Regions from separate parts of the Candidatus Merdisoma sp. HCP28S3_D10 genome, predicted to be linked through region 1. Evidence: predicted binding sites of a transcription regulator. Region 1 holds the regulator's gene; the other holds the start of a gene.
What was found. The regulator HrcA, encoded in region 1, represses chaperone genes, less so after heat shock. The targets are predictions, from matches to a motif close to TGTTAGCACTCNNNNNNNNNGAGTGCTAACA.
Positions count from the first base shown of each region.

Region 2: a site for HrcA is predicted at 8,640-8,670, ahead of ACTNCH_RS10475 (Hsp20/alpha crystallin family protein). Genes of this name have one in related genera too.

Region 1 covers NZ_JBQHTG010000001.1:43,374-59,765, forward strand. Annotated here, with positions in the region: gene dnaK (molecular chaperone DnaK) at 1-640, opposite strand, end outside; gene grpE (nucleotide exchange factor GrpE) at 686-1,279, opposite strand; gene hrcA (heat-inducible transcriptional repressor HrcA) at 1,310-2,344, opposite strand; gene clpB (ATP-dependent chaperone ClpB) at 2,703-5,291, shown strand; gene ACTNCH_RS00215 (phosphatase PAP2 family protein) at 5,349-5,879, opposite strand; gene ACTNCH_RS00220 (hypothetical protein) at 5,881-6,111, opposite strand; gene ACTNCH_RS00225 (hypothetical protein) at 6,134-8,038, opposite strand; gene ACTNCH_RS00230 (cobaltochelatase CobT-related protein) at 8,057-9,850, opposite strand; gene ACTNCH_RS00235 (AAA family ATPase) at 9,861-10,775, opposite strand; gene ACTNCH_RS00240 (HAD family hydrolase) at 10,796-11,509, opposite strand; gene ACTNCH_RS00245 (hypothetical protein) at 11,536-13,425, opposite strand; gene hemW (radical SAM family heme chaperone HemW) at 13,412-14,539, opposite strand; gene lepA (translation elongation factor 4) at 14,553-16,367, opposite strand.
Region 2 covers NZ_JBQHTG010000004.1:19,184-35,575, reverse strand. Annotated here, with positions in the region: gene ACTNCH_RS10515 (leucine-rich repeat protein) at 1-459, shown strand, start outside; gene ACTNCH_RS10510 (vWA domain-containing protein) at 469-1,794, shown strand; gene ACTNCH_RS10505 (ATP-binding protein) at 1,810-3,333, shown strand; gene ACTNCH_RS10500 (hypothetical protein) at 3,352-3,993, opposite strand; gene ACTNCH_RS10495 (alanyl-tRNA editing protein) at 4,056-5,216, opposite strand; gene ACTNCH_RS10490 (GNAT family acetyltransferase) at 5,388-5,684, shown strand; gene ACTNCH_RS10485 (ATP-binding cassette domain-containing protein) at 5,817-7,457, opposite strand; gene ACTNCH_RS10480 (aldo/keto reductase) at 7,720-8,565, shown strand; gene ACTNCH_RS10475 (Hsp20/alpha crystallin family protein) at 8,774-9,217, shown strand; gene ACTNCH_RS10470 (DnaJ C-terminal domain-containing protein) at 9,320-10,375, shown strand; gene ACTNCH_RS10465 (energy-coupling factor transporter ATPase) at 10,618-11,481, shown strand; gene ACTNCH_RS10460 (energy-coupling factor transporter ATPase) at 11,466-12,332, shown strand; gene ACTNCH_RS10455 (energy-coupling factor transporter transmembrane protein EcfT) at 12,325-13,128, shown strand; gene truA (tRNA pseudouridine(38-40) synthase TruA) at 13,125-13,892, shown strand; gene rplM (50S ribosomal protein L13) at 14,025-14,453, shown strand; gene rpsI (30S ribosomal protein S9) at 14,484-14,876, shown strand; gene ACTNCH_RS10435 (ParB/RepB/Spo0J family partition protein) at 15,255-16,121, shown strand; partial or broken gene ACTNCH_RS10430 (AAA family ATPase) at 16,128-16,392, shown strand, end outside.

The DNA of each region.
Region 1 (16,392 bases):
CTGCAAGCATGTAATCTACAATCTTCTTATCGAAGTCGTCGCCGCCCAAACGGTTGTCGCCTGCGGTAGCCAGAACCTCGATAACGCCGTCACCGATCTCGATGATAGATACATCAAAGGTACCGCCGCCCAGGTCGTATACCATGATCTTCTGCTCTTTCTCATTGTCCAGGCCGTATGCCAGCGCTGCTGCGGTCGGCTCATTGATGATACGCTTTACGTCCAGACCCGCAATCTTACCTGCGTCCTTGGTTGCCTGTCTCTGTGCGTCGTTGAAGTATGCCGGTACGGTAATAACTGCCTCGGTAACCTTCTCGCCCAGATAGTTCTCTGCGTCTGCTTTCAACTTCTGCAGAATCATAGCGGAAATCTCCTGCGGAGTATACTGCTTTCCGTCAATGTCTACCTTGTAGTTGGTACCCATCTCTCTCTTAATAGAGGAAATGGTTTTCTCGGAGTTGGTAACTGCCTGACGCTTTGCCGGCTCGCCTACCAGTCTCTCGCCTGTCTTTGTAAATGCTACTACAGACGGTGTGGTTCTTGCTCCCTCTGTATTTGCTACTACTACGGGCTTTCCGCCCTCCATAACTGCTACGCAGCTGTTTGTTGTTCCTAAGTCGATACCAATAATCTTGCTCATAATAGAGACCTCCTCAATTTATTCTGATTGTAAAATGTTAATTTCTTAGTTCGCTACTTTTACCATGCTGTGACGGATAACGGTATCCTTGTACATATAACCCTTCAAGAATTCCTCGGCTACTACATTTTCACCCAACTCCTCGTCCTCCACATGCATCACTGCGTTGTGGTAATTCGGGTCGAATTCCTCACCCACCGCTTCAATGGGTTCAACACCCAGATCCGTCAGTGTAGTCATCAGCTGGTTGTATATCTTATCCATACCTACGATGACCGGATTTTCCTTCTGATCCTCGGGTACAGATGCAAGACCGCGTTCAAAGTTGTCTACCACCGGAAGGATTTTCTCAATCACATCTCTGGCTCCCACTTCATACATATGGGACTTTTCCTTCTCGGTTCTCTTCCGGAAGTTATCGAATTCTGCCATCTGGCGCTTGACACGATCCTCCAGCTCTTCGATCTTCTCTTCCATCTTGTCTTTTTTCTTTTTCTTCTTCAGCATCTCGGACTCCTCTCCGGATTCTGTTTCTTCCGGTTTCTCACCGCCGGTGCTTTCTTGTTCTTCGGAAGCTTCTTCTGCTTTTACAGTTTCTTCTTCCTTCGCTTCCTCATTCTGAAGCTCTTCTTTCTTCATTTCCTGTTCCACGGGTGTCGGCCCCTTTCTTTATTCCTTATTCTTATTATAGATTTCATCCAGCTGCTCGGTCAGGGTCTTCAGCGTCTTCAATACGTTTTCGTAATCCATCCGCTTGGGACCGATGATTCCGATGGTTCCCTGCAGACCCTCGCCCAACTCATAGGTGGCTGTCACCACGCTGCAGTCCTTCATGGACTGAATCGGCGTCTCCTGCCCGATGTACACCTGAATGCCCTTGTGGTCTTCATTTTCCAGTGTCTGTGTCACCAGATCGGTCAACTGCTGTTTTTCCTCAAAGGCGTTTATCAGTTCACTGGCCTTTCCGTTATCGGATAGCTCCGGATACCGGAAGATGTTGGTCGCTCCGGAGGTATATATCTCAACCTCGTCCTCCGAGTGGATAACCTCTGCCACCGCGTCAATGACGCTTCCCACCAGCTCGCTGTAAATGCCCGCCTCCTCCTTCAGGTTCTGTATCATGGCCAGATTGATTTCTTCTATGGATAAGCCATTCAGTACACTGTTCAGCAGGATATTCAGCTTCAGCACCGTTTCCTGGTCAAGCTCCTCCGTCACGTCAATCACCTTGTTGCGGACGATGTTGCCTTCTATCATAATCACCGCCAGAATCTGAGTGGCTGTGACCTTGGAGAGCTGGATAAATTTCAGCTTGTTCCTGTGATAGGTGGGCGCCGATACCATGGTGGCATAATTGGTATTGGCAGCCAGGACCTTCACGACCTGCTTCAATACCTGCTCCATTTTGTCGGTCCGCTCTATCATCAGATCCTTGAGCTCCTGTACTTCGTGGTTTTTTTCTTCCATGATATGGTCTACGTATAAGCGGTAGCCCTTATCGGAAGGAATTCGTCCTGCCGAGGTATGGGGCTGTACGATGTAGCCCATCTCTTCCAGGTCTGACATTTCGTTCCGTATGGTGGCGGAACTTAGATTTATATCTGAGTATTTGGAAATGGTTCTGGAACCTACCGGCTCGCCGGTCTCCATGTAGTTCCGGATGATGGCTTGCAGTATCTTCTGTTTTCTTTCGTCCAGCTCCATTTCATTCACCTCTTTGTTTTTACCTATTAGCACTCGGCCCTCTTGAGTGCTAACATTAAGATAGCACTCCCCTTGGGGTTTGTCAAGCGGGTTTATAGTTTTTTTAGAAATCTTTTTTTGCAAGAATTTTTTTCTTCCTTTCTATATAAGTAGTCTGACACTTTATAGATTTTTTATAAATTATTTTCAAAAAAGTACTTGACCTTTTCTTCGGACGGTGCTATAAATGGGTACAGAAAAAGAAAAAGGCCCTGTATCAGATATCTGTATGTATATTTGATGCCGGGACTTTCTTTTTTATATAAAAAACTTAGAAAACAATTTCTTTACCTATTATAAAGAAAGGGGAGTCAGATTTATGAACATCAGCAAATTTACACAGAAATCCATTCAAGCTGTAAACGACCTGGAAAAGCTGGCTTACGAATACGGCAATCAGGAGATTGAACAGGAACATCTTCTGATGAGTCTGCTCCGGCAGGAGGACAGTCTGATCCTGAAGCTTGTCGCTAAGATGGGCATCGACCAGAACCTGTTTCTGAACGGTGTGGAACAGACCTTAAATAAGAGAGTCAAGGTCTCCGGCGGACAGCCCTACGTGGGACAGTATTTGAATAAGGTACTGATCAGCGCCGAAGATGTGGCTAAACAGATGGGTGACGAATACGTTTCCGTAGAGCACCTGTTTCTGGCCATGTTAAATGATCCCAGCCCTTCCATGAAGGAGCTGTTCCGGGAGTACGGCATTACCAAGGATCGTTTCCTGCAGGCGCTGTCCTCTGTGCGGGGCAACCAGCGGGTGACCAGCGATAATCCGGAAGCTACCTATGATACTTTAAGCAAATATGGTTCTGACCTGGTGGAAAAAGCCCGGGATCAGAAGCTGGATCCGGTCATCGGCCGTGACGCGGAGATCCGGAATGTGATCCGTATCCTGTCCCGTAAGACCAAGAATAACCCGGTGCTCATCGGTGAACCCGGCGTCGGCAAGACCGCCGTTGTAGAGGGTCTGGCACAGCGTATCGTGCGGGGCGACGTACCAGAGGGTCTGAAGGACAAAAAGGTATTTTCCCTGGATATGGGCGCTCTGGTAGCCGGAGCCAAGTACCGCGGCGAGTTTGAGGAACGTCTGAAGGCTGTTCTGGAGGAAGTACGGAAAAGCGAGGGCAAAATTATCCTCTTTATCGACGAGCTGCACCTGATTGTAGGCGCAGGTAAGACAGACGGAGCCATGGACGCCGGCAATATGCTCAAACCCATGCTGGCCAGAGGCGAGCTCCACTGTATCGGAGCTACCACCCTGGACGAGTATCGTCAGTACATTGAAAAGGATCCGGCCCTGGAGCGTCGTTTCCAGCCGGTTATGGTAGATGAGCCCACCGTAGAGGATACCATTTCCATTCTGCGTGGCTTAAAGGAGCGCTACGAGGTATTCCATGGTGTGAAGATTACCGACGCCGCCCTGGTGGCAGCCGCTACCCTCTCCAACCGTTATATCTCCGACCGTTTCCTGCCGGACAAGGCCATTGACCTGGTGGACGAGGCCTGTGCTCTGATTAAGACGGAGCTGGATTCCATGCCGACCGAGCTTGACGAGCTGCGACGTAAGATTATGCAGCTGGAGATTGAGGAGGCAGCTCTGAAAAAGGAGACCGACCACTTAAGCCAGGAACGCCTGGAGCACTTACAGAAAGAGCTTGCGGAGCTGCGTGATCAGTTCAACAGCCAGAAGGCCCAGTGGGACAATGAGAAAAATTCCGTAGAGCGTCTGCAGAAGCTCCGTGAGGAGATTGAGGATATCAATAAGCAGATTCAGACGGCGCAGCAGAATTATGACCTGAATAAGGCCGCCGAATTACAGTACGGCAGGCTGCCTGCCCTGCAAAAGGAGCTTTCTGAGGAAGAAGAAAAGATCAGCCAAAAGGATCTGTCACTGGTTCACGAATCCGTAACGGAGGACGAAATCTCCCGTATCGTTTCCCGCTGGACCGGTATTCCGGTAGCCAAGCTGACCGAGAGCGAGCGGAATAAGACCCTGCACCTGGACGACGAGTTGCATAAGCGTGTCATCGGCCAGGACGAGGCGGTCACGCTGGTATCCGAGGCGATTATCCGTTCTAAGGCCGGTATCAAGGATCCGACCAAGCCCATCGGTTCGTTCCTGTTCCTGGGACCCACCGGTGTAGGTAAGACGGAGCTTGCCAAGGCGCTGGCAGCCAGCCTGTTCGACGATGAGTCCAACATGGTGCGGATCGATATGAGTGAGTACATGGAGAAATATTCCGTGTCCCGTCTCATCGGAGCTCCTCCCGGATATGTAGGCTACGACGAAGGCGGTCAGCTGACCGAGGCTGTACGGAGAAAGCCCTATTCGGTTGTCCTGTTTGACGAGATTGAAAAAGCCCATCCGGACGTATTCAACGTACTCTTACAGGTACTGGACGACGGACGTATCACTGATTCCCAGGGAAGAACCGTGGACTTCAAGAACACGATTCTGATTATGACCTCCAATATCGGCTCCTCCTATCTGCTGGACGGTATTGACGAAAACGGCAATATCAAGCCGGAGGCCCAGAATCTGGTTATGAACGACCTGCGTGCTCATTTCCGTCCGGAGTTCCTGAACCGTCTGGACGAAACCATTCTCTTTAAACCGCTGACCAAGGGCAATATCACACGAATCATCGATCTGCTGCTTAGTGAGCTGAACGAACGTCTGGCTGACCGGGAGCTTTCTCTGGATCTGACCGACGCCGCAAAGGCATTCATTGCCGACCACGGCTTTGATCCGGTCTACGGCGCCCGTCCGCTGAAGCGTTATATGCAGAAGCACGTGGAAACATTAGCTGCCAAACTGATCTTAGGCGGCGAGATTTCTACAGGAGCAACCATTGTCATCGATGTGGAAGGCGATGCGCTCACCGCAAAAGTAAAAGAACCGTAAAAGAAAAGAGCTGAGGCATAGATTTGATATGTCTCAGCTCTTTTTATGTCCGTTTTCCTACCGGAACTTCAATCCCGTCAGCTTCCAGGCCACAAAGCCCGTAAGACAGCCCACAATTACACCGCCCAGCACGTCTGTCGGGAAATGTACGCCCAGATAAATCCGGGAAAACCCAATAACCGAAGCCACCAGTATCGCCGGAACGCCAATGCTGTGGGGCATGCCCAGGAACATAACCGAGGCCACTGCGAAGGCTGCGCCTGTATGTCCCGAAGGGAAGGAATAATCGGCCGGCTCCCGCACCAGAAGGATCAGATCCTCTAACAGATGATAGGGACGCACTCTCGCCACCCAGTTCTTCAGAAGCAGATTGACCGTCAGAAATTCCAGAATCATAGAGACAGTAGCCGCTTCCCCCACTCTTCGCCAGCGGGGCTCTAAAAGCAGAGCCAGGCAGGCCGCTATAGACAGAAAACCTGCGTTTTCCAGAGAGGTAATGCACCACATGATTCTGTTCTGCAGCGGTCCACGAATGCTGTTCTGCAAAAACATCATAAACCGGTATTCCCATTCAAAAAATTTTTCCATCTTAAATCTCCGTAAAGGTGTATCGCTGCAAAAGCCCGGAGGTATTCACATGATAAACGACAGTTCCATCTGCCAGGTCTTCCCGCTCAAAGGTAAAATCCCGGTCTTTTTCATGACGTTTTCTTACATATTCTTCCAGGTCTGCAATGGGCGTCTCCTCGATAAAGACGTCCCGCATCTGATTATTGGCACATTCATTGAAAATCTCGTGAACAACCTCGTACTCTTTCATTTCTGACAACCTCTCTTTCGCTTTAATACGGCGGCCTGATATTCGGAATGCAGTAAAACGCAAAAGAATACAGGGATAACAGCGCCGTAGCCGCCAGCACCAGCTGGAACCATTTTTTCTGTGAAACCTCCGGCTTCAGAGCCGCGGCATGGGCGGCAAAAATCAGCACCGGGACCATGTAACGACCCTGGGCCTGATAATCGATAAACCAGGCGTTGTAGACCAGAAGCCCGTAGGAGACAAACGCCGAGAAGAACAGAAGCCCAAGCTTCACCTTCCGCTCTCCGTGACCCTTTTCCCGGATCACGGCCCCACAGCAGCCGACGAGATAAATCACATACAGCCCGCCCATCAGCAGCACATACCAGTCGGGACTCGGAAACTGGAGGCTTCCATAGGTTCCCACGAAGGAACGGAAGGTCGTCTTGTGAAGTCCCATATGAAACAGCAGCTCGGAAAGGGTAACGCCCTTGCCATAGAGATTGAAGGCCGAGCTCTGCTCCGAAGGCGGGGACGCCGGATTCAGCTTCGGAATCGCAATCTGCTCCTGCAGCTCCACCAGAACCCGGTGACGATGGATTCCATAATGTAAAAGCTCCGGAATATACCGGATTCCCAGGAACATCAGAGCAAAGCCCGCTACCCACAGATAGCTGATAAACCGCTTTTTCCTTTCCTCCACAGGCGCTGTGAAAAGATCCACCAGCAGCATACAGAAGACGTAGATGGCAAACACATAGAAGTTCTGTTTGGCCATAAAAATATTGGAAAAGAGGAAGCCAAGAAGCAGAATTCTCCACCAGTCCGCCTTTTTCACTCCGCGGCTACAAAGCTTCTGCAGCATACTGTCCGGCCTTGCCACCTGGTACAGCACCAGCGCCCCGACTGCGTAATCCATAGCGTCGGAGGTACAATAGGTATAGAGATACCAGATCTGCGGCGTCAGGAACATGACGGCCAGCAGCCAGCGATTCTTCTTCAGATTGCAGAAAATCAGGTAAAAGAGGCCTGCCGCCATCAAGACGCTAAACAGACGGACCGCGTGCTCAAAGGTAAAGAGCCTTGCAATCTGTGCCGCCAGGATATAAAAGAGATTCAGCTCCGTAAGACGCGCGGTACCGAATACGGAATAGGCTGCCATTTCCAGTTCTCTGGCATCCGGAATCTTCCAATGGGTAATATAATACTGCACCGAATAGACAGCCTCCGATTCATCCGGATTCACCATATCCGATCCCACAAAAGCTCCGGTCAGGATCAGGGCCAGCGCTGCAAGCCCTGCCAGATAAAACAGCGTGTCCACGACCAGGAAAAATCGTTCTCCTCTCTTTTTCCAGATTTGCCGCATATAGAATTCTGCCGCAGCCCAGAGCGCCAGAAGCAGGGGAAGCAGATAAAAGATTCCCGTGTGGGCATAGCGCCCTGCGATCTCCCGGTAAAAGCTCCGGAAAGTCTCTGTGGTCAGAAGCTGGGAATCCTCTCCGGTAATATAAAGTCCCAGGGAGCCCGTATCCGTTTCGTACATCTCCACCTGTTCATTGGGGGTAAACGAAGCGAAAAGCCTTTCCCCCGACAGCTCTCCCGCATAAAATCCGTTGATAAAAAACGCGATGTCCTTAATCCGAATCTCATCGTCCAGGTTGTAATCGATGGGATCCAGCCGCTTCAGGGTCTTCCCGTCCCGCCACCGGATATCCCAGAAAAAGAACCGGGCCTCCCCCGTCTTCCTGTCCGCGTTTTTTACACTGTTCACGCCCAGATTTTCCGTCGGGGAAGCAAATATCTTACAGTGATGGCCCGCCGTGTAATCTTCTTTTTCAAAATCCACACGTAACTCCGTAAGCACCAGGGGCGGATGCAGAAGAAAGCCTGCCAGCACCAGAAGCAGCGCCAATGGCTTCCACCATTTTTTCAGCCACATTTTCATATAAAACTCCTCGCCTTTTTACTGTGCCGTATCGTCCAACTGCCGTTTCAGATAGATTCCTACCACACTGGAAAAATTCATAATATTACGGATATAAGCAAAATCCTTACCGAAAATCCGCCGTTCTGCCTGTAAATCCTGTTCCTCTCCGGCAAAGACGCCCAGCACGGAGATTCCCTCCGCCCGCACTTTTCTCACCTCGGAAGCTGTATCCCGCACTGCGTAATCTCCCGCATAGGGCATGGGATTCTTACTGTTCGGACGGTTCACGATAATATCATTGGGCCGTCCGTCGCTTAAGACAATCAGAACCTTATTCTCCTCCGGACGATCCCGCAGGCTTGCCGCTGCCGCCCGGATAGCCAGACCGTCCCGGTTATTGGAGGAGGCGTGGAATTCAAAAATCCGCTTGTTGGCCTCTTTGGGATCGTCGTAGTCCCGGTATCTCTGCATGACCGTGTAATCCCAGAAGGTACAAAAGCCCATGACCCGGTGGGGGATCTGCACATTACTCAGAGCCTCACTGATAATATAGCCCTGCAGGGCCACCAGGCTCTGGCGGCTTCTCTGGGAGCCGGAGGCGTCGATGAGCACATGCACCACAAACTCGGAGCTATCCTTTTTCAAAACCCGTTCAAAAAGCTTCTTATCCCGGCTCCGTCCAAGCTTCCAGAGACGGGAGGGCACGATATCGCCATACTCGCTGCGCACCGTTTCCCGCTCGCTCCGGGCCACCAGGGCACGGCGCAGGGTATCAGTCAACAGTTCGATATTTCTCCGGGCCACACGGGTGTGATGGCCGTATTCCCGGAGGTTTTCACTCTTTGCCCGTCTTGCGTACTCCGACTGGTAATTTCTCTTTACCATATTGGAAAGGATTCCATCGGTAAAATACAGGCTGCAGTCCGCATGGGCGCCGCGGCAGATGCTGCGGTTCAGTCTGGCCTGCTCGCCCTCGCTCAGATAGGATCTGCCATAGTTCAGCTCCATGTAGGAATACATCTTGGCTGCCGCCTCTGCGTCCACCAGCACGCGCTTCATGCGGCTTTCCCGCTTTTCCTCCTGCTCTGTAGGCACTTCCCCGGTCTGGGTTACCGCCTGATTCACCTGATTCAGTACCTGGGTCAGCTCCTCTTCCTTCGCTTCCTCCTCCAGATAATCCTTCCAGCTGAATTCCTTCAGCTCCTCCATGGTCACAGCCAGCACCTTCGCCAGATCTCCATGATTCTTTTCAAAATAAGGATCCACTAACCAGTTGTAAAGCTTATCGGTCACCCGGATAATCTCCATGGTATCATAGGTATCCTCAAGCTCTGCCAGAAGATCCAGCACCTGCCGCATCCGGGCCTGCTCATGGCTCACCGATCCCCGGACCGCCTGCTGCATCATACAGATCTTAATCTGTCCCAGATAATAGGAGGCCAGTCTGGTGAAATCGTATTCCAGCAGATCGGAAAAGGCCTTCTTCCGGATCTCCTGCACACCCTTACGCTCCGCGCTGATTTTTCTGTACACCGCGCTGTCCACCGCAAGCTGGGCCACATTCGTCAGCGCCTGCTCGTCCGCTCCGTAATACAGCTTCTTCACCAGATACAGGCCGAAGGCGTTCCGGTCAAAATACCGGGAAAAGGCACCCTGCTTCACCGCGTCATAGAGGGACACCCAGGGCGAACGGGCAAAGGAGACCGTATCCAGCTTGATATTCTCCCCATAGTTCCCGCTGACCGTCCAGTACAGATTCCGGATACGGTTCTCTATCTCATACTGATTTTCATCAAAATAATCCTCACTGAGGGTTTCCTGTTCCTTCATTCTGCCTCACTTAAAATAATTCGCTGCCGGTCCATTCCTCCGGAATCCGGGTCATAACGATATCGCCGACAATCTCCTTCTCAAAGATGTCGAAACTCTTATTGGTAATTCCCATGGTAACGGCCGCTCTGGGGGTAAGCCCGCAGCGCACTGTCTTCATGGCTCCGATCATACCGCGCAGATCCAGCGGCTTTGTGGATATCTCGCTGTTCTGGGCCTTGGTCTGCAGATCGAGGAAGAGTCCGGCAAAGGCCCGGATTCCTTCTTCCTTCGCGTCCGGGAAATTGGCCCGCAGAATCAGAAGCAGGGTTTCCTCGGTCAGAGCCGGCATATCAATCACCAGGAATCGGGATACCAGTGCCTCGTTCAGCTCCCTGGTTCCCGCGTAGCCGTAGTTCATGGTTCCGATAAAACGGGTGGCCGGATGGAGCTCGATCTTGTCGTAACCCGGCACGTCGATGAGACGGCGGTAATCCAGCGTCGCGTGAAGCACGGAAACCGCGTCATTTTTCGCCATGTTGATCTCATCAAAGACGCCGAAGCCGCCGTTCTCGGCGCACTGGCATACGGGTCCCTTGCGAAGCCGCACCTCGTTGTCCACAAAGGTATCCGTTCCGATCAGAGAGCTACTGTCTGTATTCACATTAAAAGAGATGTTGTAGGAGGGGCGGCCAAAAACCCAGGCCAGATTTTCCGCCAGGATATTCTTTCCCGTAGCCTTGGAACCGGAAAGCAGCACATTTTCCCCCTGCAGGAGGGCCGCTATGGCCATCTCCAGAATCTCTTTTCCATAAAACGGAACCGGCGGCTTCGCCACCCGGTTTTTTACCGACTCTTCGACCGGGTACTTCTCCCGGAATTTCTCCACCTCGCGGATCAGCAGCGGATTTACCTTCTGTTCTTCCAGATATTCTAATTCTTTCATCATTTCATCCTTATTTTTTATTATCCCAGTTCCTTAATATAGGGAACCAGCTCGTCAAAATGCCGGATCACTTTGTATTCCCCGGGCTGCAGCGACGGATTTTCCGGCAAAGGTCTTTCCTTGGCCCGGTACCACACCGGATGCATACCGGCTGCTCCCGGCCCTGCCACATCCTTTTTAAAAGTATCGCCTACAAAAACCAGTTCCTCCGGGCTGCAGCCTGCTTTTTCGATACAGAGCGCCATAAATTCCGGATGGGGCTTCTCATGGCCCGCCTCCTGGCTGGTTACAATGTGATCCACATAGGGTGCAAAGCCCAGACGCTCCAGCTTTTTGTACTGCATGGTAACCGTCATATCGGTACCGATCCCGATATGGACGCCCATGTCACGCAGGGCACGAACGGCCTCAATACTTCCCGGTTCTGCCTCTGAAGCCTCTAAAAGGCCTCCCCAATATAAGTGATACAACTTTTCCACATGGGGAAAAATCGGTTTTCCCCAATTTTCCATCATGTTCTGTAAACGGATCGTGCGGCTGTGAATGGTCGCATTGTCCGTTCCCAGCTTCTTCTTGGCTTCCTCATACAATCTCTTATATTCCGCCATAAATTCCTCCGGACCAATACCAAGCTCTTTCTTCGCATAGGCAGTCATCCGCGCCACACCTTCCGCATTTCCTCTTTCATAATCATAAAGCGTACCGTCAATATCAAATATCACTTCTTTTATCAATCTTAAGCTCCTCCTCTTGTATCTGCTCACATAGCCCAGAGCTGGGGAACGCCTGTGGCAAAGGAATAAAGCCCCAGCAGCGCTGTCGCGCAAATCACCAGCTGATACCATTTTTTCTCTGTAACCTTTCCTCCCAGGGAAAGACCATGGGCCATGAAAATCAGGACTGGCAGCATATAACGTCCCTGGGGTTGAAAATCCAGAATATAACCGTTATAAAAAACCAGAAGCAGGGAAATGAGCGCCGGTATGTGAAGCAACAGTCCCTGCCGCTTTTCCGTCCGGCTTCCATTCCTTCGGACGCCGTACCCTGTCACCAGATATAATACCACATAAAGGGCACCCATGACCAGATAATATCGACCGGGCGTCTGAATTTTCATGCCTCCATAGACTCCGGTAAAGGAACGGAACAGGCTGCCGAATAATCCATAGTTCATCAGGAAGTCCCAAAAAGAGATTCCCTGGGCGTGCATCTGGAAATACCATTCCCAACCAGCCTGATCCAGGGCCGGATTCAGACTGTCTACCGCGCGTTCCACCATGATTTCCCGCATGATTTCACTTTTCTGAAGGCCATAATGCAGGAAATCAAAGCCCAGCCGCACCGCCAGGAACGCGCCGGATACCGATACCAGAAGCAGGTATTTCCGGGACAGCTCCCTTCGCTGCTCCCGCTCTGCCTCCAGCAAGGGTACCAGAAGCATCAGGAAGGCGTAAATCAGAATCACGTCATAATTTGCCTTAGCAGTCATCACATGGGCAAACAGAAGCCCCAGAAGCAGACAGCGTCCTGTATTTTTCCGGCTCCGGCCAGGCGCAAACAGCCGGTGCAGCATACTTTCCGGAAACGTAAGCTGGTACAACACCAGCACCGACACCAGATAATCCAGGGCGTCGGAGGTTCCATAGGAATAGAGGTACCAGACCTGGGGCGTCAGAAAGACAGCCGCCGTCAGCCATCTGCAGGAACGAAGCTTTGAAAGCGCAAAAGCAAACAAAAGAAATCCCAGGCACAGGCCAAAGAAGCGCTCCCGGTTCGGCACCGAAACCAACCGGGCCAGCTTGCCCGCATAGAGATAATAGGGGGTCTTCTCCGTAAGTCTGGTAGTTCCGTAGGTACCGATGGTAGGCGCCACCGCCTCATCGCGCACGTCCGGCGGCAGCGTATGCTCTTCATAAAACCGTACCGCGTCCCGGGTCTCCCACTCATCCGGATTCAGCTTGTGATCCCCGTAAAAGGAGGTCAACGTCATCAGCGTCAGGGCGCCGACTGCCACCAGAAGCAGGCAGACGTCCGCAGCGTCCAGCCATCGTTTCTCCGGATCTGACTTTCCAAGCCTTCCATAGCCTGCAACCAGACCATAAACCACCGCGCCGAATATACCCAGAAATAAAATTCCCAACCGGGCACTCTGTCTGGCCGCAGCCGCGTACCGCTGACAAAAGGCTTCCCGGGGAAGCAGCTGGGAATCCGCGCCTGTAATCCGAAGCTCCAGCACTCCGTCGCTGTTTTCCACAGCCTCGGCCTGGTCATTCAGTGTAAAATAAGACAGGATTTCCTCTCCGTTCAGTACGAAACCCTTCCTGCCGTTGTAGCTGACCTCTATACTCTGAATCCGGACGTGCTCATCATATTCTGCATCGATGGGATCGATACGCCTAAGATAGCTTCCCTTCCTGTAAATCGGATCCAGAAAGTATACCCGGCTCTTATCCTTCCGTCCATAGGTGGTCCGGAGTCCGGAAAAGGGAATCGTAGTATCGCTCCGCGAGGTCAGTATTTTCAAATCATCTGCCTTTGTATAATCCCTGTCCGCAAAATTCACCTGTACCTTTGTCAGTACCAGCGGCGGCATAAGCAAAAACAGCGCCAGAAGCGCCAGAAGCACAGTCAGCGCCCTATGGTTTTTCATCCAGCAAAAACTCCGATAACACATAATTACTGATGTCGATCCCCCTGTCTGTCAGACGGAGACGGTTTTCAGACTGCCAAAGCAGTCCCTCCTCCGTCAAGGTCTTTATCTTTTTTCCGTAAATACTACGGATCGTATCGTTCAGAACGATACCTTTCATTTTCCGCAGCCCCAGAAACATGGTTTCCTCCAGCGCGTCCTTTGCGCTTAAGGGCTCTATGCTTTCATAGGAAAAATGTCCTTTCAGATATTCCTGTAAATCCGTACTGTTTTTATAGCGCACTTCTTTCAGAAGAGAGGCAGCGCCGATCCCGAAGCCCTTATAATCTGTCCGCTCCCAGTAGGACAGGTTGTGGCGGCATTCGTAACCGGGCTTTGCGTAATTGGAAATCTCATAGCGTTCATAGCCCTTTTCCCGCAGAAACGCCCTGGTATCCTCGTACATCAGCCGATCCAGATCCTCTCCCGGAAGCTCAGCCTCACAGGAGCCGCCCTCCCGATACTTCTCATAAAAAGGGGTGCCCTCCTCAATGATCAGGCTGTAGGCAGAGATATGCTCCGGATTCAGATCCGTCACCTTTTCCAGGGTGGTCTTCCAGCCCTCCCGGGTCTGCCCGGGCAGGGCGGACATGAGATCCACATTGACATTGGAAAAGCCCAGCTCCCGTACTCCTTCATAATTTTCCCGAAACTCTTCCCAGGTATGAATCCGTCCCAGCGCGCGAAGCTCCCGGTTGTCCGCCGACTGAAGCCCGATGCTTAAGCGGTTGATTCCCGCCCTTTTATAGGCTTCCAGTTTTTTCCTGTCCAGGGTTCCCGGATTGCATTCCACTGTTATCTCCGCGTCAGAACGCAAAAGGAGCTGCCGGGAAATCTCATCGAGAATCCCTGCCAGTTCATCTCCTGCCAAAAGAGAGGGAGTGCCGCCTCCGAAAAAGACGGTCGCGCCCTCATAGCTTCCGTCCAGCTCCCCGGCTGATCGGATCTCTTCCTTAAGCGCCCGCACATAGGCGCCTCTGGTTTCCGCGTCCGCCGGCGCGGACAGGAAATCACAGTAAGCACATTTGCGCACACAGAAGGGAATATGGATATAGATTCCAAGCTTTTTTTTCATGTTCATTTCCCGTTTATTTATCGTCCAGCTTAAGCACGCTCATGAAGGCCTTCTGGGGAATCTCCACGTTGCCCACCTGGCGCATCCGCTTCTTTCCTTCCTTCTGCTTTTCCAAAAGCTTCTTCTTCCGGCTGATATCGCCGCCGTAGCACTTGGCCAGAACGTCCTTACGCATAGCCCGGACAGTCTCGCGGGCGATCACCTTGCCGCCGATAGCTGCCTGGATCGGAATCTCAAACAAATGTCTCGGGATCTCGTCCTTCAGCTTCTCGCACATCTTCCGTCCACGCTCGTAGGCGGTACTGCTGTGTACGATAAAGGACAGGGCGTCCACCTCTTCCTTATTGATCAGGATATCCAGCTTCACCAGATCCGCCGTCTCGTAGCCCTTCATCTCGTAGTCAAAGGATGCGTAGCCCCTGGAACGGGATTTGAGCGCGTCGAAGAAATCATAAATAATCTCATTCAGCGGAAGCTCGTATTTTAAGAGAGCACGGGTCTCCTCCATGTATTCCATACCCAGGTATACGCCCCGGCGTTCCTGGCATAGCTCCATGATGGAGCCGATAAACTCTGTGGTTACCATGATTTCCGCGCTGACGAAGGGCTCCTCCATGTGCTCAATCTCCGCCGGATCCGGCAGGTTGGAGGGATTGGTCAGATCCAGTACCTCCCCGTTGGTCTTGTAGACCTTATAGATAACGCCCGGAGCCGTCGTCACCAGATCCAAGTTGTATTCCCGCTCCAGACGCTCCTGGATAATCTCCAGGTGTAACAGTCCCAGGAAGCCGCAGCGGAAGCCAAAGCCTAAGGCAATCGAGGTCTCCGGCTCAAACTGCAGAGAAGCGTCATTGAGCTGCAGCTTCTCCAGAGCGTCCCGAAGATCCGGATACTTGGCCCCGTCTGCCGGATACAGGCCGCAGTATACCATAGGCAATACCTTCTTATAGCCGGGCAGGGGAGCGTCACAGGGCTTGTCCCGGTCTGTAATGGTATCGCCCACCCGGGTATCCCGGACGTTCTTAATGCTGGCCGTGATGTAGCCTACCATACCGGCGGACAGCTCGTCGCAGGGAATAAACTGGCCTGCGCCAAAATATCCCACCTCTACGACCTCCTCCTCGGCTCCGGTAGCCATCATGCGGATCATCGTTCCCTTCTTCACCGTACCTTCTTTGATCCGGCAGAAAATGATAACGCCCTTATAGGAGTCATAGACAGAGTCAAAAATCAGAGCCTTCAGGGGCGCCTCCGGATCTCCGGTGGGAGCTGGAATTTTCTGTACGATGGCCTCCAGCACCTGATCCACATTCAGACCGGTCTTGGCGGATATCTGGGGTGCGTCCTGGGCTTCGAGGCCGATCACGTCCTCGATCTCGTCAATGACACGCTGCGGCTCCGCGCTGGGCAGATCGATTTTATTGATCACCGGAATCACGTCCAGATCATGATCCAGCGCCAGATATACATTGGCCAGCGTCTGGGCCTCGATACCCTGGGCCGCATCTACCACCAGAATCGCGCCGTCGCAGGCCGCCAGGCTCCGGGACACTTCATAATTGAAGTCCACGTGGCCCGGCGTATCGATCAGGTTAAAAATGTACTCCTCGCCGTTCTGGGCTTTATATACCGTACGGACAGTCTGGGCCTTGATGGTGATACCCCGCTCCCGCTCCAGGTCCATATTGTCCAACACCTGGGACTGCATCTCCCGGCTGGTCAGAAGGCCGGTCTGCTCAATAATCCGGTCCGCCAGGGTGGATTTACCGTGGTCGATATGCGCAATGATACAGAAATTGCGGATCTTGCTCTGGTCAAATGACGTCATATAATAATTCCTCCGTTTATTCAGA
Region 2 (16,392 bases), on a different contig from region 1:
GAGGAAAGTGTGGAAAATACCCCGGCCCGGATTCTGATGACCCATATGCACGGAAGCGGCATGAATTTCCGGAACAGCTTCTATATGAAGAAGTTGGATTTCCGCGCCTATGACGCCTGCTACTATATGGCGAAGGCAGAAGAGGAGTTTGACACGGTGCTGGAGATGACCCTGGATCGGCTGCAGTACCCGGTGGGATTGTCTGAGGAGCGCCGGGCAGATTATGAAAGCTGGCTTTCGGAGCATCTGGAGCAGGCCTATGGGGACGCGATAGAAAAGCGGAATCTGGACACTTTAAAATGGCTGACAGAAAATGGAAATCCAGAAACGGATCTGCTGTCACAGATGGCGGTTGCCGCTGTGGACGGATTTCCCGAGGGCGTGGCCTATCTGCAGGATCGGCTGGGAGCGTCCGGCCGGACAAAAAAACAATCAGCCCTTGAACGGTTTGAGCTGTAGGAGGACATCATGATAAAAAGCGCGATATTGGAAGAACAAAAGGTACAGCTTCAGAAGGAAGAGCTGGCGGCCCGGATTCTCGCGCAGTCCAGGAATGAGCTGTATCTGAAGCTTCGGTATCTGGATCTGGCCCTTGGAAATCTTAGTCCGGTTCCGGGCACGGCGTCGCCGGCGGGAACGGACGGCGGGGCGCTGTACTATTTTCCGGACGGCATGCTGGAGCTTTATGAAAAGATGGGGCGCGCCGCCTGCACCCGGCTTTATCTTCATGTGATACTCCACTGCCTGTTCTGCCACCCCTTTGACCGAAAGGGCAGAGACGGGCGGCTGTGGAACCTGGCCTGTGATGTGGCCACGGAGGCGCTGATTGACAGCCTGTATCTGCGCTGCGTCCATCTTTCCTCAGGAGCCTTCCGGAAAAGCGTATACGCAAGACTCCGGGACAAGGTGCCGGTGCTGACGGCAGAGGGAATCTATCAGGTGATTGCCGGGGAGCTTACCGAGGCGGAAATCAGCCGCTGGGAGATGGAATTCCGGCTGGACGACCACAGCCTCTGGCAGCAGGATCCGAAAAACGGACCCAGAAATCCCAGCCCCAACCGGAAAAAATGGGACGATATCCGGGAGCGTATGGAGACGGAGATTATGCTCTTTTCCAACGAGGCCTCGGAAGGGGAAGGGGATCTGAAGGAGCAGCTGCGGGTCAGCAACCGATCCCGTTATGATTACAAGGAATTTTTGCGGAAATTTACGGTGCTGCATGAGGAAATGCAGATTGATCCGGACAGCTTTGATTACATTTTCTACCACTATGGAATGGAAATGTATGGAAATATGCCGCTGATTGAGCCGCTGGAGACCAGCGAGGTGCGGAAAATCGAGGAATTTGTCATCGTCATTGATACCTCCATGTCCTGTAAGGAAGGGCTGGTTAAGCGGTTTCTGGAGGAAACCTATGACGTATTGTCCCAGACGGAAAATTTCTTTAAGCGGATGCGGATTCATATCCTTCAGTGTGATGAACGGGTACAGTCGGACGTGATTATCGAGAGCCAGGAGGCCCTGAAGGAGTATATGGAGCATTTCACCATTCTGGGAGGCGGTGGTACCGATTTCCGTCCGGCCTTTGCCTACGTAGAGGAGCAGATGGCCCGGAAGAAATTCTGGCGGCTTCGGGGACTTTTATATTTTACGGACGGTTATGGAATTTTTCCGGTGAAAATGCCGCCCTATGAGACCGCGTTCATCTTTGTGCAGAATCACTACCGGGACGTAGATGTACCGCCCTGGGCGATCAAATTGATTTTGCAGGAGAGCGATCTGGAAAACAGATAAAAGAAGGAGAAAAAAATGAACATCAAGCGAGCGAAACAGGAGATCAAAGACGCGATAGAAGCGTATCTTTTAAAAGATGAATACGGTGATTACGTTATCCCGTCCGTGCGCCAGCGCCCCGTCTTATTGCTGGGAGCCCCCGGTATCGGAAAAACCCAGATTATGGAGCAGGTGGCCAGAGAGTGCGGCGTGGGTCTGGTAGCTTATACCATCACCCATCATACCAGACAGAGCGCCATCGGACTGCCCTTTATCTCGGAAATGGAGTTTGGCGGCCAGAAGAAAGCGGTTACCGAGTATACTATGAGCGAAATCGTGGCTTCTATTTATGAGAAAATGAAAAAAACAGGTCTGAGCGAGGGAATTCTGTTCATCGACGAAATCAACTGTGTATCCGAGACCCTGGCTCCGGCCATGCTTCAGTTTCTTCAGTGCAAGACCTTCGGAAACCATCCGATTCCCGAGGGCTGGATTATCGTGGCAGCAGGAAACCCGCCGGAGTACAACAAATCCGTTCGGGAATTCGATGTAGTTACTCTGGACCGTGTAAAGAAAATTGAGGTGGAGCCGGATTACGGCGTTTGGCGGGAATACGCGGTACAGTCCCGGATCCATCCGGCGGTGATTTCCTATCTGGACGCCCGTCCCGCTCATTTTTATCAGATGGAAAGCACCGTGGACGGCCGCCGTTTTGCTACGCCCCGTGGCTGGGAGGATCTGTCCCGCCTGTTAGAGGTCTATGAAAAGCTGGGAAAGAAGGCGGATAAGGATGTGGTGCGCCAGTATCTCCAGCACGACAAAATCGCCGGAGAATTCGCCAACTATCTGGAGCTCTACCGGAAATATGAGAGTGATTATCAGATAGAGGAAATCCTGGACGGTACGATCCGGGAGGCAACCCTGAAAAAGCTGTCCCATGCCTCCTTTGACGAGCGGCTGAGCGTAGTGAATCTGCTGCTTTCCGGCTGTATCGAACGCCTGCGAAAAGTTCGGGAACAGGAGCTGTTTACGGAAGCTCTGTTCCGGGAAATGAAGTTTGCCGGAAGCATATTAAACGCGGAAAATTTCAAGGGCGGCGCCGATGAAATCCCGAAGGTGCTGGAAGAGTTGCGCAGCGCAGTGGAAGAAAAACGACAGCAGAAAAAAGAGGCGGAGCTTCTGACGAAAGAAGAAGAAAAGCGAATGCTCCGTCTGATGGAACTGTTGCTTTCCTATGAGAATACCCTGAAAGCCGAAAGGCCGGAGAGCGGACCGGAGGCCTTTGATCTTCTGCGCCGTCTCTTTGGTGAGCAGCGGGCCCGCTATGCCGGTGAGCAGGAGGCCGGAAGCGGCTGCCTTGAGCATGCTTTTGATTTTCTGGAGGCAGCTTTTGGCGACAGTCAGGAACTGGTCATCTTCCTGACCGGCCTTAATATGTCGGAGGCTGCGGTGGCCTTCCTGCAGACCACCGAGTGTGAACGGTATGAACGTTACAATAAAAGACTGCTTTTTAATGAGAGTGATCGTGAGATACGGGACGAGATTGCGAGACTGAAGTAAAAGTCAGTTAGGAAAATTTTACGAAGTCCTCTTATCCCGCACTGCCACTTCGATCCGTACCTGCTCCTCCAGCATGGCGTCGATTCGCGCGTCTTCGGAGAAGTCTGCAGCCAGCTTGTTAAGAAGCTTTTTGTCCTCTTCCGGAAACTGGGTATGAAGCACATTTTTAATCGCCTCGTATTTCCGGCGGTAGAGGGCCTCCAGCTCGCTGACCGGTACGGTCGCAGGAAGGGAGGTAACGGCCTCGGAGGCGATCCCCTGGGTTTCAAACCAGTGCTTGATCTGTTTAATCCGGGCATGCTCTTCCTGGGCAGTCGCCAGGATTTTCTTTGATTTTTGTATGAAAACCACGCCTACGATTAGAAAGATGAGGAAAAATACGCTCATACTGTAGGGCGCGATTTTCGGCAGCGGGAGCTTTAGGGATCCAGTGATGACGAGAAGCATCACCGCCAGACCCAGCGCACCCACCAGAATCAGGGTCAGAGCGGTGCTTCTGGCGTCGGCGCAGCGTTCCTCCACAGTCTTAAAAAGCTTGGCTTCCTCCGGCCGTTTGATGGGGCCGTCCAGAATATTGGACATGGTTACTTCCGCGGGTTCTTTTACTTCAATGCCCTGCTTACGGGCCGCGGCTCTCTGTACATCATGGTATAGGGACATAATCACATTCTCCTTGTGTAGTATTGGGCGGTAACAGGTACCGCTTTGGATCGGCAGGCTGCCTAACGCTGCAGAACGGTTTCGATGGCAGCCATGATTTCTTCCTGGGTGCCGGACAGGGATCCCTGTACCATCTCCGGCTTTCCGCCGCCTTTTCCACCGAACTGCCCGTTCAGGGCCTTGCAGAGGGGTCGGGTATCCTCGGTCTTGCTGCCAAAGATGTAGCGGTATCCGGTTTCGTCATTTCCGGTAAAGACGCAGGCAATGCCTCCGCAGCGGGCAGTTAAGAGGTTTACGAACTCCCGGCTGGTGTCCGGATCCAGGCTTTCCTCAAAGAAAACAGGGCTTTTCTGTCCTTCCGGTACCTGGGAAGCCTTGATCTGAATCAGGGTTCTGTTCAGGGTCATGAGCTGTCCGGTCAGGCGGAAATTCTCCTGCTTCAGCCGTTCTACCGCGTCAGCTACTACCGCTTCTTTGGCGGAGAGCAGCACGGAAACAGCCTTCACGCTGGTCTCTTTTTCCCGGTAATCCCGAAGCGCCCGATCTCCGGCCAGGAGACTAACCCGGACGCCGCCCCGGTGGGACTGCACATTTGTAAGCTTAATCAGGCCGATCTCTCCAGTACGCTCCACATGGGGCGCGCAGCAGGCGCAGACGTCGGTATCGGGAATGGTGACGATACGCACCTGTCCTTCGATCTCGATTTTGCTCCGGTAATCCAGAATGGCTAGCTCTTCCTTGCAGGGATAGGAGATGAGAATCGGCACATTGTCGAAGACCACCTGATTGGCGGCCGCTTCAATTTCCGCCAGCTCCTCCCGGGAAATAGGGCCGTTGAAGTCCATGGTGACTTCCTCCTCGCCCAAATGGAAGCCTACGTTGTCATAGCCGAAGCGGGTATGGATAAGACCGGAGACGATATGCTCGCCGGAATGCTGCTGCATCCGGGAGAAGCGCTTCTTCCAGTCAAGAACGCCTTTTACCTCCGCACCGATCTCCAGAGGTCGCCGGGTGTAGTGCCAGATTTCTCCATTTTTCTCATGGGTATCGAAGACCTCCACGTCGCCCAGATATCCCGTATCTCCGGCCTGTCCCCCGCCCTCCGGGAAAAACGCGGTCTGGTCGAGCGCCACCTTCCAGTAATCCTTTTCCTGCTCGCAGGCAGTCACCACCGCCGGGAACTCGGTCAGGTGGCTGTCTTTATAATATAGACGGTCTGTCATGGTGTAAAACCTCCTGTCGTTGTCAAAAATAAATCTACCACCAAGTATAACATTTTCTAACAGCTTTGGACAGGTTTATTTTAAGCGGGAATTGGCAGTTTTCAGTGAACTGTGCTATAATTTTAAAGAAATCATCGGAAAAGATATAAAAACCAGAAAGGAAGTCATTCTATGATAGATTTACACGGCCAGGCCGGCCTCCCCTATATCAACCGGGGCGTCTATACCGGAAGCTATGAGGGCATGCGTTACCGGCTGTGGAAGAAAGAGGAAGAGGACAAAAAGACACTGGAGGCAGTGATTTATCCGGAGCCCTTCTGCTTTGAAAAGACCGCGGAGGATCAGAAGGAGGCCAGGGAGTTTCCCTTCACAGACGAGGGCTTTCAGCAGGCCATCGCCTGGCTGAACGAGCAGTACGAGGCCCAGCAGGAGCGCTGGACGGAGGCGAAGAACGCCAGCTGGGTGTAAAACAGCGTCGCGTCGGTGGAAAATATGGGGTCAGCAAAAGAAAAAAGGCATTCTGCAGCTTCAGGTAATGAAATAGAAACTGCAGAGTGCCTTTTTAAGTAACAAAATTGATTTTTGACGGATTCAGAAAACTTAGTTATCTTCTTCCTCGTCTGCGCTCTTGGTATAGACGGTACGCTTTCTTGCCATCTCATCGCTCTCCAGGTACTCGTCGTAGGTGGTGATCTTATCGATCATAGCGCCGTTCGGCAGCAGCTCGATGATACGGTTGGCAGTAGTCTGTACAATCTGGTGGTCACGGGAGGAGAACAGCAGCACGCCCGGGAACTTGATGAGACCGTTGTTCAGGGCCGTGATGGACTCCATATCCAGGTGGTCGGTGGGCTCGTCCAGAATCAGCACGTTAGCGCCGGAAATCATCAGCTTGGACAGCATACAGCGGACCTTCTCACCTCCGGACAGCACCTTGACCTTCTTCACGCCGTCTTCTCCGGCGAAGAGCATACGGCCCAGGAAGCCGCGTACATAGGTTGCGTCCTTGATCTCGGAATACTGGGTCAGCCAGTCGACGATGGTATCGTCGTTGTCAAATTCCTTACTGTTGTCCTTGGGGAAATAGGACTGGCTGGTGGTGATACCCCATTTATAAGTACCCTCGTCTGGCTCCATTTCTCCGGACAGAATCTTAAAGAGGGTTGTTTTGGCAAACTCGTTGCCGCCTACAAAGGCTACCTTGTCGTCATGGCCCAGAATAAAGGAAATATTATCCAGAACCTTCACGCCGTCGATGGTCTTGGACAGCCCCTCTACGGTCAGCACTTCATTTCCGATCTCGCGGTTCGGACGGAAATCAATGTAGGGGTACTTCCGGCTGGAGGGACGGATCTCGTCCAGCTCGATTTTCTCCAGAGCCTTCTTTCTGGAGGTTGCCTGCTTGGACTTGGAAGCGTTAGCAGAGAAACGGGAGATAAATTCCTGCAGCTCCTTGATCTTCTCTTCCTTCTTCTTATTGGCTTCCTTCATCTGGCGAATCAGCAGCTGGCTGGATTCGTACCAGAAGTCGTAGTTACCGGCATAGAGCTGAATCTTGCCGTAATCAATGTCGGCGATATGGGTGCAGACCTTATTCAGGAAATAACGGTCATGGGATACTACGATGACGGTGTTCGGGAAGTTAATCAGGAACTCCTCCAGCCATGCGATAGCGTCCAGATCCAGGTGGTTGGTCGGCTCGTCCAGAAGCAGGATATCCGGGTTGCCGAACAATGCCTGTGCCAGCAGCACCTTGACCTTCTGAGCGCCCAGGAGATCCTTCATCAGGGTGTAGTGAAGATCGGTATCGATACCCAGTCCATTTAAGAGAGTAGCGGCGTCAGACTCAGCCTCCCAGCCGTCCATGTCCGCGAATTCAGCCTCCAGCTCGCTGGCGCGGATACCGTCCTCATCGGTAAAATCCTCTTTCGCGTAAATAGCCTCTTTCTCCTTCATAATCTCGTAGAGGCGGGCATTTCCCATAATAACGGTGTCCAGAACCGGATACTCGTCATACTGGAAATGATCCTGCTTCAGGAAGGAGAGACGCTGTCCTGGGGTGATGACGATTTCGCCATTGGTGGAATCCAGCTCGCCGGACAGAATCTTTAAGAAGGTAGACTTTCCTGCGCCGTTGGCTCCGATAAGACCGTAGCAGTTACCTTCGGTAAATTTGATATTGACATCTTCGAATAAGGCTTTCTTTCCTATTCTAAGCGTTACATTATTTGCACTGATCATGTTTTGCTCCTTATGACTTGGTAAATATGGTGTATGATACGTTTTTTGTCTCACAGCTTTTATCTGCGGGCATACACATCTATTTTACAGGAAAATATAGAATTTGCAAGCCCTTTCCACGGTTAAATTCCCGAAATTTCTGAGTTTTCAGGATTTCGGAGGGAAAACGGGGTTTTCCGGCGGACGGACTTGATCGGCCGGGAAAAAGAAGGTATAATGTAGGAAATCACGGGCGTGAAAGCACGGAAGAAGGGAGCAGCATATGAGACATACATTTACATTGGCCAATGGTGTGGAGATTCCGGCGGTGGGCTTCGGTACCTACAAGGTCGCAGAACACAACGATGAGGCTATTATCAGCGAAGCTATCCGGCAGGGCTACCGGCATCTGGATACGGCTGCCTTTTATTTTAATGAGGAAGCAGTGGGAAAAGCAGTCTGGGAAAGCGGCATTCCCCGGGAAGAATTTTTCCTGACCTCGAAGGTCTGGAGAGACCGTCTCGGCTACGATTCAACCCTGCGGGAGTTTGAAGAGTCCTGTAAAAAACTGGGCACCGACTATCTGGATCTGTATCTGATTCACTGGCCGAGACCCGACGACCTGACAGCCGGGTGGAAGGATCTGGATGTGGAAACCTGGAAAGCCCTGGAGGATCTCTATAAGTCGAAAAAGGTGCGGGCTATCGGCGTCAGCAATTTCCTGCCTCACCATCTGAACAACCTGCTGGAGCGGACCAGTATCATTCCTATGGTGAATCAGCTGGAGTTCCATCCGGGATATACGCAGAAGGCCGCGGTGGATTTCAGCCAGCGCCTGGGCATTCAGGTGGAGGCCTGGAGCCCCATCGGACGGGCCAGAGTGCTTGGAGAGCCGCTTCTCATGGAACTGGCGGAAAAGTATCAGGTATCTGTAGCGCAGATCTGCATCCGTTTCGCCCTTCAGTGCGGCGTACTGCCGTTGCCCAAGTCCTCTTCCGGCGAGCGGATGCGTCAGAACCTGGATGTCTTTGGCTTTAACATCGAGGACGACGATATGCATCAGCTGATGACGCTGCCCCAGCTTGGCTGGTCCGGAGAACACCCGGATCGGGAGCGGGTGAAGTTATGATGAATTATCAGATAAATATGTCTGAATTATTATGATTATTATGCAAAAATAACGATTATAAACAATTTCTAAAATATTAGCACTCCTACTTGACGAGTGCTAATAATGGTGCTATAACAGAATCAGAGCAAGGGAGAAGAAAGAAAATAAGAAAAAGCCCTTGCGGAACCTCCAGCAGAACTGAAGGGAAGATTAGGAGGAATGATTTATGTTAGTACCGAGTATTTTTGGAGAAAGTTTATTAGATGATTTTGTAAATGATTTTGCATTTCCGTATGCACCTGCAAAGAAGGTTTATGGCAAAGAGGCAGCGCCCCTCATGCGCACCGATGTGAAGGAGACCAAGACGGGCTACGAGCTCGAGATTGAGCTTCCGGGCGTAAAGAAAGAGGATGTTAAGGCAGAGCTGAAGGACGGTTACCTGACCATTACCGCTTCCACCGACAGCAAGAAGGAGGAGAAGCAGGAGGGTAAGTATATCCGTAAGGAGCGCTACAGCGGCGCCACCAGCCGGAGCTTCTATGTGGGAGAGGAGCTCACTCAGGAAGACATCAAGGCCAAATTTGAAAATGGCGTGCTGAAGGTGCTGGTTCCGAAGAAAGAGGAGCAGCCGAAGGTAGAAAAGAAGAGCTATATCGATATTGAAGGCTAAGCGTAGGCCTTTTCGACAGGCAAAAGAGAAGATGGGGATGCGGCTTGGCTGCATCCCCATCTTTGCAGATGGTGATTATGCAGGCGGAGGTGAGCAGGCATTATGAAACAGGACTATTATGAGGTGCTCGGCATTGGAAAGCAGGCAGATGAGAAAGAGATAAAGCGTGCTTACCGGAAGCTGGCAAAGAAATACCACCCGGACACGAATCCGGGGGACAAGGTGGCCGAGCAGAAGTTTAAAGAGGTCACAGAAGCCTACAATGTGCTCAGTGACAAGGAAAAGAAGAAATTATACGATCAGTTTGGTTTTGCGGCCTTTGACGAGGCAGGCAACGCCCGGGCAGACGCAAGAAGCGGTTTCTACGGAGGAGCGGGCGGTCAGGGCTTTGGCGGCCGGGGAGGCTTCCGCAGCGGCAGCTTCCACACGGGAGACGGCAGCGGCTATCAGGAGTTCCATTATGAAGGCGGCGACATGGACGATATGTTTGGAGATATCTTCGGCAATATGTTCCATGGCAACGCGGGCGGCCACAGCGGCTTTTACAGCAACGGTTCCGGTTTTGGCGGCTTTGGCGGTCAGAAGGGCTATCGGCAGCAGGCTTCTTATCGGGGCGAGGATTTACACGCGGACATTACGGTCGGCTTTGATGAGGCGGCCTTTGGGTGCGATAAGATGATTCACATTCAGGCAGCAGACGGTACCGGCGTACAGTCCTTAAGCGTGCATATTCCGGCAGGTATCGACGACGGCAAGAGCGTGCGGCTCCGGGGCAAGGGACACCTGGGCTTCGGAGGCGGGGAGAACGGCGATTTGCTGCTGAAGGTACACATTACGCCCAGGGCAGGATATGAGCGGAAGGGCATGGACGTCTATACCACGGCCGATATCCCATTTACCACAGCAGTATTTGGCGGCGAGGCCAGCTTCCCGACCCTCTACGGCAATGTGGTCTGCAAGGTTCCGGCAGGAACCCAGTCCGGAAAGAAGATACGGCTCCGCGGCAAAGGAATCGTGTCCATGAAGGATCCGAAGGTACACGGGGATCAGTACGTGACCATTCAGATTCAGGTACCCACCACACTGACGGCCGAACAGCGGAAGAAGCTGCATGAATTTGAAAATGCCATGAAGCAGGGCGGCAGAAGTGCCGCGTAAGATAGAAAGCAAAAGACAGAGCCTTCGGAACGGAAACGTCCCGAGGGCTTTTGTTTTAAAAATCTATTGGCAATTCATACTTTTCCTTGCAAAAGCCATATTCTTATTATACAATGAAAAGCAGTGCCATGACTGGCTTACGCCGGGAATTTATGGAAGAACGCATAAAACAGGATTCAAAAAATAGGAAACTCCGGCAGTGAAGAGAGTAATCTATGGATTTTGCAGGATGGGTTGTAAACATGGAAAAGAAAGAAACAATGATCCAAGCGGAAGATTTGGTTTATGAATATAGAAAATACGATGAGGAAGGCCGGGAACGGGAGCTGATTAAGGCCGTGAACGGCGTCAGCTTCCAGATAGAGAAGGGGGATTTTGTAGCGATTCTGGGACACAACGGTTCCGGAAAATCTACGCTGGCCAAGCATATCAACGCCCTGCTTATCCCCAGCGAGGGAACTCTGTGGGTGGATGGAATCGATACCCGGGAGGAAGAACGGGTATGGGATATCCGGCAGAGCGCCGGTATGGTATTCCAGAACCCGGATAATCAGATTATCGGAACCATCGTGGAAGAGGACGTGGGCTTTGGCCCGGAAAATATGGGAGTGCCCACGAAAGAAATCTGGGAGCGGGTGGAGGAGAGCCTGAAGGCAGTGAATATGCTGAAATACCGTCACCATTCTCCGAATAAGCTGTCCGGCGGCCAGAAGCAGCGGGTAGCCATTGCAGGCGTGGTAGCCATGCACCCGGAGTGCATCGTGCTGGACGAGCCTACGGCTATGCTGGATCCCAACGGCCGTAAGGAAGTGATCCGTACGGTCCGGGCCCTGAATGAGGTGGAGGATATTACGGTCATTCTGATTACCCATTATATGGAAGAGGTTATTTACGCCGATAAGGTGATTGTCATGGACGATGGCAAAATCGTCATGGCCGGTACGCCGAGGGAAATCTTCTCTCAGGTGGAAACGCTGAAAGCCTACCGTCTGGATGTACCCCAGGCCACACAGCTTGCCTGGGAGCTGAAAAAAGCAGGTCTTGATCTGCCCGACGGAATTCTGACAAGAGAGGAACTGGTGGAAGCATTATGTCACTTAAATTAGAGCATGTACAATATACCTACAGTCCTTCCACAGCCTATGAGATTCATGCGCTGAAGGATATAAATCTGGAGATTCCGGACGGTCAGTTTATCGGCCTCATCGGCCATACCGGATCGGGAAAATCCACACTGGTACAGCACCTGAACGGTCTGGTAAAGCCCACCTCCGGTCATATTTATTTTAACGGAGAGGACATTTACGCGGAAGGCTACGATATGCGGAAGCTTCGAAGCAAGGTGGGACTGGTATTTCAGTATCCGGAGCACCAGCTTTTTGAGGTAGACGTATTAAGCGATATCTGCTTTGGCCCGAAAAATCAGGGCCTGTCCAAAGAGGAAGCCGAGAAAAGAGCGCGGGAGGCTATGCGTATGGTAGGGCTTTCCGAGGAGTATGAGAAGCAGTCGCCCTTCGAGCTGTCCGGCGGTCAGAAGCGGCGTGTGGCCATAGCGGGCGTGCTTGCCATGGAGCCGGAGGTGCTGATTCTGGACGAGCCTACGGCGGGCCTGGATCCGAGAGGCCGGGACGAAATTCTGGATCAGATCAGCTATCTGCACCGGGAACGGGGGATCACGATTGTGCTGGTTTCCCATAGTATGGAGGATGTGGCAAAGTATGTGGAGCGCATTATCGTCATGAATCAGGGCGAGGTGCTGCACGACGGAGCGCCCAGAGAGGTGTTCCGCCATTATAAGGAGCTGGAGAGCGTAGGCCTGGCCGCGCCCCAGGTAACCTACATTCTGCATACCCTGAAGGAAAAGGGATTTGGCGTGGACGGAGACGCTACGACCATGGAAGAGGCAAGGGATACGATTCTGAACGTGTTCCGGGATAAGGTAAAAAAACATGATTAGAGATATTACGCTGGGGCAGTATTACCCGGCAGATTCCATATTGCATAAATTAGATCCGCGGGTTAAGCTGGTGACCACCATGGTATTCCTGGTGGCGTTGTTTGTGGCCAATGACTGGGCGGGATATCTGGTGGCTACGGTTTTTCTGGTGACCGTGATTCGGCTTTCTAAGGTTCCCTTCCATTTTATGGTAAAAGGCCTGAAGGCAATCTTCTTTATCCTGCTGATTACCTTGATTTTCAATCTGTTCCTGACGCCCGGCGATGTGGTGCTGGTACAGATCTGGAAGCTGAAGATTACGGATAAGGGTCTTCACACGGCGATTTTCATGGCTGTCCGGCTGATTTACCTGATTCTGGGCACCTCCGTCATGACCCTGACGACTACGCCCAACGACCTGACGGACGGTCTGGAGAAGCTGTTAAGCCCTTTGAAGAAGCTGCGGGTGCCGGTACATGAGGTGTCTATGATGATGTCCATCGCCCTTCGGTTTATTCCGATTCTTTTGGAGGAAACGGATAAAATCATGAAGGCACAAATTGCCAGAGGCGCGGATTTTGAGCACGGCAACCTGGTACAGAAGGCAAAGAACCTGGTGCCGCTTCTGGTACCACTTTTTATCTCCGCGTTCCGACGGGCCAATGACCTGGCGATGGCTATGGAGGCCAGATGTTACCGGGGAGGAGCCGGACGGACCAAGATGAAGCCGCTGGTATACGCAAGGCGGGATTATTACGCATACGCGGTGGTTGCGCTCTTCCTGGCGGCGATTATCGCAGTGAGAGTGGTATTATGAAACGGGTAATGCTGATAGTGGCCTATGACGGCACAAATTATTGCGGCTGGCAGGTACAGAATAACGGAGATACGATAGAAGGAGAGCTGAACAGGGCTCTTTCTTCTTTATTAAAAGAGGAGATTGCGGTGATTGGCGCCAGCCGGACCGATTCCGGCGTCCATGCGCTGGGAAATGTGGCTGTTTTTGATACAGAGGCCCGGATGCCGGCGGAGAAGATGGCCTATGCTCTGAACAGCCGTCTGCCGGAGGATATCCGCGTGCAGCAGTCCTTCCGGGTGGACGATCAGTTCCACCCAAGGAAAACCAGCTGTATCAAGACTTATGAATACCGGATTCTGAACCGGGAATTCGAACTGCCCGGAGAACGGCTGAACAGCCACTTCTTCCGGAAGAAGCTGGACGTGGCGAAGATGCGGGAGGCTTGCCTGCCATTTTTGGGAGAACATGATTTTAAAAGCTTTTGCAGCATTCATACCCAGGCGGAAACCACGGTCCGGATTATTTACAGTCTGGACGTGATAAGAGAAGGGGATATGATACGAATCCGGGTGACCGGAAACGGCTTTCTCTACAATATGGTCCGCATTCTTGCAGGTACCCTGATAAATGTGGGCTTCGGAGTTACAGACCCGGCAGAAATCCCGGGTATCATAGAGGCGCGGGATCGTCAGGCAGCGGGACCGACAGCTCCGGCGAAAGGCCTGACTCTGATAAAAATGGAATATCCGGAGCATCCGGAATTTCCGGGACAGAAAAGTTGAAAAAGTGGTTGACACAACCGCGTTTCTATCATATAATAATTCAATGTGACGTAGTGCGAAAATGTCTGAGCCAAAGCCCCGGTAATGACATATTTCCATAGAAGTTTCAATTTATTTTCAGGAGGAAAACCAATGAAAAGTTACATGGCTAGTCCAGCAACAATTGAGAGAAAATGGTATGTAGTTGACGCTACAGGATATACATTAGGACGTTTGGCTTCAGAAGTAGCTAAAGTTCTGAGAGGTAAGAACAAAGCAATCTTTACTCCGCACATCGACACCGGAGATTATGTAATCGTTGTAAATGCAGACAAGATCAAAGTAACCGGCAAGAAGCTGGATCAGAAGATTTACTATCATCACTCTGATTACGTAGGCGGTATGAAAGAGACCACCCTGCGTGAGATGATGAACAAGAAGCCGGAGAAGGTTATCGAGCTCGCTGTAAAGGGCATGCTTCCGAAGGGACCGCTGGGAAGACAGATGTATACAAAGCTTCACGTATACGCTGGTCCGGAGCACAATCATGAGGCTCAGAAGCCGGAAGTGCTTACATTTTAATTGAGAAAAGGTTAAAGGAGGAAATTTACAGTGGCTAAGTCAAAATTCTACGGAACTGGCAGAAGAAAGAAATCCATCGCAAGAGTATACCTGGTACCGGGTACTGGAAATATCACCATCAATAAGAGAAGCATCGACGAGTATCTTGGTCTTGAGACCCTGAAGGTAGTCGTTCGTCAGCCGCTCGTTGCTACAGAGACAGCAGACAAGTTCGACGTTCTGGTAAATGTTCGCGGAGGCGGATATACAGGACAGGCTGGTGCTATCCGTCATGGTATCGCAAGAGCACTGCTTCAGGCAGATCCGGATTACCGTCCGGTCCTGAAGAAGGCTGGTTACCTGACTCGTGACCCGAGAATGAAAGAGCGTAAGAAATACGGCTTGAAGGCAGCGAGAAGAGCGCCTCAGTTCAGCAAGCGTTAATCGCTTTCTCAGAACACAAGAAAAGCTATCAAAAACCCCGAAAACACTGCGTTTTCGGGGTTTTTTCTTTTTGATAAGCTCTGATGTGGCGTGCCATGAATTATCCTATTGAAATCACCTTAATAAGGGCGAAATCGGGGTTAATTTGAAGAAATGGGTTAAAAAATGGGCTAATGTAGGAAATAAAGAACTTGCCTACAGCACTGACTAAGACCGGCTCATCAAGACCTTTTCTTCACTGTTTGACGAGTAGTTCATGAATAACTTTTGAACAGATTTAACCAAATAAGGCATATCGGATTTCACTTTATACTGAGCGTCCAGCTATCTAAAAAATAGTTGGGCGCTTTTTTATTTGCCCAAAGGAGGCTATGTGTAATGAGTTTATCGGAAGAAGTTGTTCAGATTGCAGTAACCAGCCTGAGAGCATTTCCCAATCATCCATTTTATGTTCGAGATGATGACATGATGCAGCAGCTTGTTGAAAGCATCCGTCAGGTTGGAGTTCTGATGCCGATCATTGTTCGAAGGTCGGAAGATGATTTTTATGAGATCATATCCGGTCACCGTAGAAAGCATGCGTGTGAGCTGCTTGAACATAAAACCGTTCCTGCCATCATCAAGGAGGCTGATCTGAGCGAGGCCACGATCATGATGGTGGATAGTAATTTTCAAAGAGAAGTCATTTTGCCCAGTGAAAAGGCCAAAGCTTACAAGATGAAGCTGGAAGCAATCAAGTGCCAGGGTGCAAGAACTGATCTGACTTCAGACCCCAGTGGACGAAAGTCTGGCGTTTCATCCAGAGAAATGATAGCCGAAAACAGTCCGGACAGTTCGACGCAGATCCATCGCTACATTCGATTGAATGAGCTGATCCCTGAGCTCATGGAGCTTGTGGACGAAGGAAAGATGGCTATCTCCCCTGCAACTGAGATTTCTTATCTCAGAGAGAACGAGCAAAAAATGCTTCTACTGACTATGGATAGTGAGCAGGCTTCACCCTCAAGAGCTCAGGCACTAAGGATGAAGAAACTATCGGAAGCCAGACTGCTTACAGATGATATGATCCTCACGATCATGTCGGAACAGAAGAAGCCTGACAGCTGGAACCTGGCTCTCCCAATGAACAGAGTTGCGAAGTATTTTCCCAGCAACTACACACCGCAGAAAATGCAGGACACTATTTTCCAGCTGCTTGACCGATGGCTGGCTATTCAAATGAAAAATCAATCAGGAAAGAGGTAATCGAGAATGTGTAAAGTAATCGCAATCGCAAATCAGAAAGGCGGCGTTGGAAAGACCACCACTGCTGTAAATCTTGGTATTGGCCTTGCTCGTGAAGGAAAGAAGGTCCTTCTCATTGATGCTGATCCTCAGGGAAGCTTAACTGCCAGCCTTGGCTTTGCATAACCAGATGAGCTTCATGAAACATTGGCCACAGTATTGACAGCTGTTATTGATGATGAACCTATCGAAGAAAGCATGGGTATTGTTCATCATGAGGAAGGCGTGGATC